4 regions of the Streptomyces yaizuensis genome follow, and region 4 is predicted to be linked to each of the others. Evidence: riboswitches for the same ligand, from Rfam matches in the RefSeq annotation. Region 4 holds a riboswitch; each other region holds the start of a gene.
The links. Region 4 has a riboswitch for cyclic di-AMP ahead of SYYSPA8_RS33855 (transglycosylase family protein). Riboswitches for the same ligand answer to the same signal wherever they lie in the genome.
Positions count from the first base shown of each region.

Region 1: another riboswitch for cyclic di-AMP. It lies ahead of SYYSPA8_RS15345 (C40 family peptidase); the one in region 4 lies ahead of SYYSPA8_RS33855 (transglycosylase family protein).
Region 2: another riboswitch for cyclic di-AMP. It lies ahead of SYYSPA8_RS35495 (M23 family metallopeptidase); the one in region 4 lies ahead of SYYSPA8_RS33855 (transglycosylase family protein).
Region 3: another riboswitch for cyclic di-AMP. It lies ahead of SYYSPA8_RS19590 (M23 family metallopeptidase); the one in region 4 lies ahead of SYYSPA8_RS33855 (transglycosylase family protein).

Region 1 covers NZ_BSBI01000005.1:387,927-390,115, forward strand. The annotation lists gene SYYSPA8_RS15335 (ATP-dependent Clp protease proteolytic subunit) at 1-178, shown strand, start outside; gene SYYSPA8_RS15340 (hypothetical protein) at 191-538, shown strand; cyclic di-AMP (ydaO/yuaA leader) riboswitch at 884-1,045, shown strand; gene SYYSPA8_RS15345 (C40 family peptidase) at 1,049-1,522, shown strand; gene SYYSPA8_RS15350 (8-amino-7-oxononanoate synthase) at 1,707-2,189, opposite strand, start outside.
Region 2 covers NZ_BSBI01000022.1:14,592-16,780, forward strand. The annotation lists gene SYYSPA8_RS35490 (GntR family transcriptional regulator) at 1-289, opposite strand, end outside; gene SYYSPA8_RS35495 (M23 family metallopeptidase) at 600-1,388, opposite strand; cyclic di-AMP (ydaO/yuaA leader) riboswitch at 1,402-1,564, opposite strand; gene SYYSPA8_RS35500 (M16 family metallopeptidase) at 1,807-2,189, opposite strand, start outside.
Region 3 covers NZ_BSBI01000008.1:20,037-22,225, forward strand. The annotation lists gene SYYSPA8_RS19590 (M23 family metallopeptidase) at 1-914, opposite strand, end outside; cyclic di-AMP (ydaO/yuaA leader) riboswitch at 926-1,082, opposite strand; gene SYYSPA8_RS19595 (PP2C family protein-serine/threonine phosphatase) at 1,296-2,189, opposite strand, start outside.
Region 4 covers NZ_BSBI01000019.1:103,601-105,789, reverse strand. The annotation lists gene SYYSPA8_RS33860 (transglycosylase family protein) at 1-666, shown strand, start outside; cyclic di-AMP (ydaO/yuaA leader) riboswitch at 925-1,117, shown strand; gene SYYSPA8_RS33855 (transglycosylase family protein) at 1,121-1,864, shown strand; gene eno (phosphopyruvate hydratase) at 2,145-2,189, shown strand, end outside.

The sequences.
Region 1 (2,189 bases), on a different contig from region 4:
CGAGTTGCTGCGGCAGCGCGCCCAGCTCTCCGCGCTGCTCGCCCTCCACACCGGCCAGGAGGAGCGGCGGATCGCGGCCGACCTGGAACGGACGCTCTTTCTGACGGCCGCCGAGGCCCGGGAGTACGGGGTCGTCGACGAGGTCGTCGGCCGCCGTGGCGCCGGCCAGGCACAGTAGACGGGGGACGAAATGCCATACTCCGGACACTCGTCGTCCGAGCCGCCCGGGCCGTTCGGGCCGTTCGGGCCACCCCTGCCGGCGCTGACGCGGGCGGAGGGCGCGTTCGTCGACGCGTACCTCGATGCCGTGGACCAGCTGGGGCGGCTCAACCCGGCGCGCGCCACGCAGACGTACGGCGCGCTGCGGGCGGCTCAGGCGCTGGTCGCCCACGCGGGCGCGCTGCGGGACGCGCTGACGCTGATGCACCACCGGGGCGAACACGAGGTGCACGCCGCGACCCTCGCGCGGGCGCTCAGGGCGCTCGACGGGGAGCGCAGAGCGCGGCGCGTCTCCCTACCACCCCCACAAGCTTCCTGACCATCCGTCCGCAGGGGTCCGACCGCCATTCGAGTACCAGTCGTGGTAGTCCGAATGATGTACGTGTTCCCAGGGGTGGGACTACGGTCGAGTTGCGCGAATGTCGACCGAGCATCCGGAATATAATATTCCGCCGCTGGTACGGGCATGGTTCCCTGTCGAGATCGGGAACGCCCGGAGCCGCTGTCCACCTGAACAGACCAATGGTGGCAAACCTCACATATAGCCGTTTCCGCTCGGAATTTGATCGGGTTGTGGGTCAAGATCCCTGGGACGACAAGCCCCCGTCACCTCGGCGGGGCGGTCCGGGCGGACGCCGAGTCCTGCCGCCGCTGCGGACTTTGGTCGACAGGAGTGCTTCGGCAGGAGTGGAGGACCCGAGCAGTACGGGACAGACGGACGGAACCTCGTCCGGATGTTCCTCGGGGTGAAGCCGTTCAGCGGCCGGGAAACTTCGTCCACCCGAACCCGACAGGTCATCCTTCACAGGCGGCTGACGAAGGGTTGCGCATGAGTGCGCAGAAAAACGTCCCGTTCCTGATGAGCCGGGCGGGGGCCGTGTCGGCCCTCACCATCGCGGCGGTCGGTGGCTCGCTCCTGGTGCCGGGAGGCACCTCGGAGGCGCACGCCGCGACCGGGCACGCGACCAAGGCACTGAAGGTGGCGGCCTCGAAGAAGGGCGCACCGTACCGGTACGGCGCCGTCGGCCCCAAGCGCTTCGACTGCTCCGGGCTGACGCTCTACTCGTACAAGAAGGCGGGCAAGAAGCTCCCGCGCACCGCACAGCAGCAGTACAACAAGACGCGCAAGATCTCCGCGTCCAAGCGCAAGGCGGGGGACCTCGTCTTCTTCCACTCCCGGGGGTACGTCTATCACGTGGGGATCTACGCGGGTAAGGGGAAGCTCTGGCACTCGCCCAAGAGGGGGTCATGGGTGAAGCTGGACAAGATCTGGACCAAGAACGTGCGCTACGGCCGGGTCTGAGACCCGCGCGGCGCGCATGGCCGAAACCCGTCGCGCGTGGGCCCGCAGCGCACGTCCGCGGCGCGTGAAGCCGTAGCGCAGAACCACAGCCGGAGCCCCCGGCCGGACACCTCGAAGGAGGTCCGGCCGGGGGCTTCCGGCGTTCCGGCGGTCACGACAGGCCGCATAGAGGGCATAGAGGGAGTCAGAGGGCCGGGGCGGGTACGGAGGGCTCCCGCGCGGCCGCCGGGGCGGTGGCGGCCACCGTGGACAGCGCCCACGCGATCTGCCGGTCGGTCAGGTCCGCACGGGCCGTCAGCCGCAGCCGGGAGACGCCGTCCGGGACGGACGGGGGCCTGAAGCAGCCCACGGCGAGCCCGGCGGCGCGGCAGCGCGCGGCCCACTCCACGGCCTCCGTCGCCGAGGGCGCCCGTACCGACACCACGGCGGCGTCGGGGCGGCGGGCGGTGAAGCCCTGCTCCGTCAGGCCCCGGTGCAGGGCCAGGGCGTTGCCCCGGACGCGGGCCGCGAGGTCCGGGGTCCGGCGCAGCAGCCGCAGGGAGGCGAGCGCGGCCCCGGCGGCCGCCGGGGCGAGTCCGGTGTCGAAGATGAAGGTCCTGGCGGTGTTCACCAGGTGGTCGACGACCTTCGCGGGGCCGAGCACCGCGCCTCCCTGGCTCCCCAGGGA
Region 2 (2,189 bases), on a different contig from region 4:
TGCGCCGGCGGGCCGCGCGCGCCGCGCCCAGGGGCTCCAGCAGCATCCGGGTCTCCAGCAGATCGGCGGCCTCCTGTTCGGTGGGCTCGGCGACCTGCGCCCCGGCGTGCCGCCGGATGACCACGAACCCCTCGGATTCCAGGGTGCGCAGGGCCTCGCGGACGGGGATGCGGGAGACGCCGTAACGGCGGGCGAGCCGCTCCTCGGCGAGCCGGGCGCCGCGCGCGAGGGCCCCGGAGACGATGTCGTCGCGGATCGCCGTGCAGACCGAGTGCGCCGGAACGCGCATGACCGAACCTCCGCTGTGGTCCGCCGCTGTCCGCCCGGGTTCCGTCGGGCCGCCGCCACGGCCCCCTCGGGGCAGGGGTCGCCGGCCGCCCCGGGCCGCGCGGCCCTGTGCCGCGCGTTCGGCGACTCTATTGCAGGGAGCGCTCTTTCTCCGTGGGGCCGCGTCCGGCGCCGCCTTCTTCCGGCCAGCCCTTGGGCCCCCGGCGGCGGAACCGGTACGGCGGAGTACGCCGAAGGCCCCCGGCGTGCTCGCCGGGGGCCTTCGGTGACGCCGTGCACGGGGCCGCGAGGGCCGTACGGGCGCGGTGGGCTCAGATGTTCACGTCGTGCGCGCGCAGATAGGCGACGGGGTCGACGTCGGAGCCGTAGTCGGCGCCGCTGCGGGCCTCGAAGTGCAGGTGCGCGCCGGTGGAGTTGCCGGTCGAGCCGGCCAGGCCGATCTGCTGGCCCGGCAGCACGCTCTGCCCGGTGGTGACGTTGAGGGAGTGCAGATGCCCGTACTGGGTGTACGAGCCGTCGTTCATCCGGATCACGACGTTGTTGCCGTAGGCGCCGCCCCAGCCGGCCTCGACGACGGTGCCCGCGCCCACGGAGACCACGGGGGTGCCGAGGGCCGCGTGGAAGTCGATGCCGGAGTGGCTGCCGGAGGACCAGTAACCGCCGCCCGCCTGGTACGCGGTGGAGACGTACGAGCCGGCGACCGGGGCCTGGTAGGCGTTGAGCCGCTTGCGCTCGGCCTCGCGGGCGGCGCGCTCGCGGGCCTCCTGGGCCTCGCGCTCCCGGGCCTCGGCCTTGCGGCGGGCCTCCTCGGCGGCCTCCTCGCGGGCGATGGCCGCGCGCTTCTGGGTGACGGCCTGGTCGGCGACCTCGTCGGCGATGGAGTCGGCCTCGGCGTCCGCCGCGAGAATCATGAAGGTGCCGGTGTCCTCGGAGGAGGACGCGGGGGTGGCGGACGTGTCGTTCCCGGCGGCGGCGGCCGGGGAGGCGAGGGTTCCGCAGACACCCGTGGTGGCGAGGGTGGCGACGCCGGCGATGCGTGCGCCGTTGCGCGACACACGGCCCGGAGCACGGTGTTTCCCGGTGGAGCGGGTCAACGCCATGGAGAGGCTGATCCTTTCCTTCCTTCTCGCCTACCGGGTTAGCTGACGGGTTCGGAGCAGGAAGGTCTCCTACGGGCCCCTCCGCGCGGAGCGAAGGCGTCCGATTCACCCCTGGGGACGGTGGGTCCCCGGCTCCCCCGGGCTCGCACCCGGTGGGGACTCGGCGATGACTGTCCGTGCCACGGATGCGGCGTACAGCGGGCGAACAGCCGGACCGACGCTACGGTCGCCGCCGCCGGTTCGCCAAACAGACGGCGATTTTTGTTGGCTATGCCACAGCCCAGAAAGGCCAGTTCCCCATGACTTCCCATCAAAAATGGACAAAGAGCAGGAAACCCCGGCGATGTGGAGCGCATCACCGGGGTCATCTGTCGCCCTGACCCACCCATACCGGGCAGAACAGGGCAGGGGAAACGGGTCAGCCGGTCACGACGGTGACCTCGCCGATGCCCAGCGCCTTGGCCGGCTCCGCGATCTGCGACGCGTCACCGACGAGCACCGTCACCAGCCGGTCCACCGGGAAGGCGCTGACCACCGCGGCGGTCGCCTCCACCGTGCCGGTCGCCGCCAGCCGCTCGTACAGCCGCGCCTGGTAGTCGTCGGGCAGGTACTGCTCGACCTGGTCGGCCAGCGTGCCCGCGACGGACGCCGCCGTCTCGAACTTCAGCGGCGCCACCCCCACCAGGTTCTGCACGGCGGTGTCGCGCTCCGCGTCGGTCAGCCCCTCGGCCGCCAGGGTGCGCAGCACCTGCCACAGGTCCGCCAGCGCGGGGCCGGTGTTGGGCGTGTCCACGGAGCCGC
Region 3 (2,189 bases), on a different contig from region 4:
TGCCCGGCGCTCACGGTCATCGAGTGCATGTGCGCGTACATGATCTCCGTGCCGTCCGACAGCTGGAGAATGACCTGGTAGCCGTACGAGCCGGACCAGCCGGCCGACTTGACGGTGCCGGTGCCGACGGCCTTGAGCGGCGTACCGGCCGGGGCCGCGAAGTCCAGACCGGTGTGCTGGCCGGAGGACCACATGGGGCCGGACTGCCCGTAGGTGGAGGTGAGGGTGTACGAGGAGAGCGGCATCGAGAAGCTGCCGGCGAGGCGCTTGAGGCGCTCCTCCTCGGCCTTGGCCTTGGCTTCGGCTTCCGCCTTGGCCTTGGCCTCCTTCTCGGCCTTCTCCTTGGCTTCCTTCTCCGCCTTGGCCTTCGCCTGGGCTTCCTTCTCGGCCTTCTCGGCCTCGGCGGCGGCCTTCTCGGCGGCATCGCGCTCGGCGGCGGCGCGGGCGGCGGCCTCGGCGCTCGCCTTCTGCTCCTCGGCCTGGTCCAGGATCCGGGAGCGCAGGGCCTCGGCGGCGGTGGCCTGCTCGGACCCGGCCTCCTGGGCCACCAGTCCCATCGCGGCGTAGGAGGCACTCTCGTCGCCCGCACCGGAGGCGTTGTCGCCGTCCTCGGACATGAAAGAGCCGACACCGGGTAGAGAAGAGGCGTCGGGAAGGGAGATGGAGACCGCAGGCTTGTCCTGCGCGGTGGCGATACCGCCGGCGCCGACCGCCGCGATCACACCGACACCGAGGACGGTGGAGCTGCGGGCGAGACCGCCGCGCTGCTTCATCACCTTGTTGCGGTGGCGTCCACGGACAGGGCGAATCGTTTCGGCGGTGGGGTTCCACACGCCGGGGGTCGGAGCGGCCCCTTCGTCACTGAAGACCCCGGACTTGAACGGAGCTTCCGGGGCAGGGGTGTTGGACGCCACTGAGGCGCACTCCTTTCCTTCCTTCTCGCCTACCGGGTTAGCTGACGGGTTCGGAGCAGGAAGGTCTCCTACGGGCACCCGCCACCGCGAAGAGCACGGTGGATGGAGCCCGATTCACCCCAAGAGGTGGTTCCCCGGTTCCCTTGCGGGATTCGGCGCGTGCGCACGGTGCCGCCCTGACGACGGCTGGGACGACCGCGCTGCGTTATCGAACGTTAATAGACGGGCGGTCCTTATTCCAAGTTGTTCAGGACGATCTTTAATCTCTTTGCCATGGACTTAACGCCACATAAGCGGGCGGAGTCGGGCGACTTGAGCCACCGTCGGGCGGAGAGCCCTATCTGACGGTGCGTCAATTGTTATCGGATGGCACTGCTCCGGCTACGGAGCGTGCGACCCTTTATGCCGCCTTGACGTCAGGGGCCGCAGAACGGAGCGCTCGTGCCGGGTCCGGTGCCCGGCGGAGGGCTCCGCCGGGGGGCGGGCCACCGCGAGCAGCGCCATGTCGTCCGTCGACCCGCCGCCGGTGTGCCGGCGTACGTCGTCCAGCAGTTCGTCGAGGAGTTCACCGGGCCCGGGGAAGACCCGCCCGGCCAGGCGGACGGCGGGTTCGTAGAAGTGCCCCTTCGCGTCCCGCGCCTCGGAGAGTCCGTCGGTGTAGAAGAGCAGCGTCGCCCCCGGCGGCAGCGGATGCTCGCCGACCCGGTCCGGCCAGGCCCCCAGTTCGACCATGCCCAGCGGCAGCGCCGCCTCCGCGGGTTCGAGGACGTCCAGCGCGCCGTCCGGATGGAGCAGCAGCGGTTCGGGGTGTCCCCGGTTCACCAGCCGGACGGTGCCCGAGCCGTGCGGGATCTCCGCGAGGACGGCGGTGGTGAACGCTTCGACGGCGTCCAGGGTGTCCCGGCGCCGGGCCTCCCGGAGCAGCGCCCGCTCCAGCCGTTCGGTGACCCCTTCCAGGGTGGCCTCCTGCTCCGCAGCCTCCCGGAAGGCCCCGATGGCGACGGCGACCGCCTCCACCGCGCCCAGCCCCTTGCCCCGTACGTCGCCGACGACCAGCCGGACCCCGTGCGGGGTGTCCTGGACGGCGAAGAGGTCGCCGCCGATGAAGGCGTCCGCGAGCGCGGCCTCGTACCGGGCGGCGATCCGCAGCCCGCCGATCCGTTCCGCCGGGGTGGGCAGCACGGCGCGCTGTGCCGTCTCGGCGATCACGCGCGCGGAGGCCAGCCGCTCGCTGCCGCGGGTGATCACCCGGTTGATCACCAGGGCGAGGATGGA
Region 4 (2,189 bases):
GAGGCCCCCGCGGCCGGGAAGCCGGCCAAGAGGTCCGCCACGGCGCCGGAGAAGGCCGGGAAGGCGGCCGGGCAGGAGGCCGGGAAGTCGGCCGACAGCGGCACCGCCCGCGACACCGCCACCCCGGACGCGAAGGCGTCGGGCGGGGGCGGCGGCAAGGGCACGGAGGGCGCCACCGAGGGGACCGACCCCGCGCCGGCCCGTACCCAGGGCGTCGGCAACGGCCCCGACCGCACCACCGGCTCCGGTACCGAGGCCCCGGCGGGCGGCGGCAAGCACCGGGGCGCACCCGCCGACGAGGCGGCCGACGGCACCACCCCGGCGGCCGACGCCTCCTCACCGGCCGGTACGGCCGCCTCGGACGAGGTCCGGGACCGGGCGGCCGACACCCCGCAGACCTCGCGCGGCGGCGACGCGGCCCGCGACGGCGCGGCGTTGTCCGGTGCGGCACAGAAGGCCGGTGTCACGGTCGGGACCGGCGCGGCGGGCACCTCGCCGTCCGCGTACACCGTCCAGCCGGGCGACAGCCTCTCCGCCATCGCCGAGGCCGAGAAGGTCGAGGGCGGGTGGAACTCCCTCTATGAGCGCAACAAGAAGGAGGTCGGCGCCGACCCCGACCTGATCCACCCTGGTCAGAGCCTGGATCTCAGCGCCGCGCAGCAGTAGTTGCGCCGGGGTTTGTCCTGGTTTGCAGAAATGAGACAAGGGTCTCTTTGCGAAATCTCTGCCCCGGCTCGATCCGGAATATTGAATTCCAGGCCTCACCTGCGGAAACGTCAAGATCCGGAGTGGTGAGATGGGCGATTTCTCCCCGATGTTCATCTTTGAACATCGGGGAGGGCTGTGCGTACGGTCTGACCGCTCGCCACAGCGGGCACCGTCGACCGTCACGCCGAATCCTGCCGTCGGTCGGGGGGAAACACGACGCTCACAGCGCCGGAGGCAGGAGCGGGGGACCCAAGGTTTGCGCCGGTCCCGGCCGCTGACGAACGGTTCGTGAACCGTTCGCCCAGCAGTCGAACCGGCTGGGGGTGAAGCCGTGCGCCAGTCGCACGGCCGGGCAACTCACTTGGCCCGAACCCGACAGCTCACTTCGCAGGCGTCGGTGAGGGAGATCTCCATGCTGTTTTCCGGCAAGGGCAAGCACCGCCGTCCGTCCAAGGCCGTCCGCGTCGTGACCTTCGCCGGTGTCACCGGCGCCGCTGTCGCCGCCCCGCTGATGGGCGCGAGCACCGCCACCGCCGCCACGGCCGCCGAGTGGGACAAGGTCGCCCAGTGCGAGTCCGGCGGCAACTGGTCCATCAACACCGGCAACGGCTACTACGGCGGCCTCCAGTTCTCGGCCTCCACCTGGGCCGCGTACGGCGGCACCGCCTACGCCCCGACCGCCGACAAGGCCAGCAAGTCGCAGCAGATCGCCATCGCCGAGAAGACCCTCGCGGGTCAGGGCAAGGGTGCCTGGCCGAAGTGCGGCGTGGGCCTCTCCAGCACCCCGTACGGCGGCGGCTCCACCACCGCCCCGGTGCAGCAGGCCCCGAAGCAGGCCACCAAGCCGGCCCCGCAGCAGCAGGCGCCCCAGCAGCAGGCCGCCCCGCAGCAGCGCGCCGAGGCCCCGGTGACCCGCTCCGCCGAGCGCGCCCCCGCCGCCGCCCCGGTGCAGCAGCAGTCCGCCCCGTCCCAGGCCCCGGCCAAGGGCTTCCTCAAGGGCGACGGCGAGTACGCGGTGCAGGCCGGCGACACGCTCAGCTCCATCGCCGAGGCCAAGGGCGTCAAGGGCGGCTGGCAGAAGCTGTTCCAGCTGAACGAGGACATCGTCGACAACGCCGACGTCATCTACGTGGGTCAGCAGCTCCACCTGCGCTGACCCGCCCCCCGGGTGCTTCCCGGGCCACGGACCGCCCCGGTCCGGCGCGCTTCCCCCCGTTCGCGCCGGACCGGGGCTCCGGCCTTTCCCGGGCCCGATCCCTCGTACCAACCGCTACTGAGCGGTAGCTTTGCGGCGTTTTGCCCCGCCCTGCTGTATTTCTTTATCTTTTTCGTCCCAGCGGTCGGGCATCCGAGGGGACGGACCCCGCCCGCCGGTTAGGCTCTTGTCGCAAGGCCGATCGCGGCCCTGCACTCCATGCGTCACATCCCAGAAGGAGATGCTCGTGCCGTCCATCGACGTCGTCGTAGCCCGGGAAATCCTG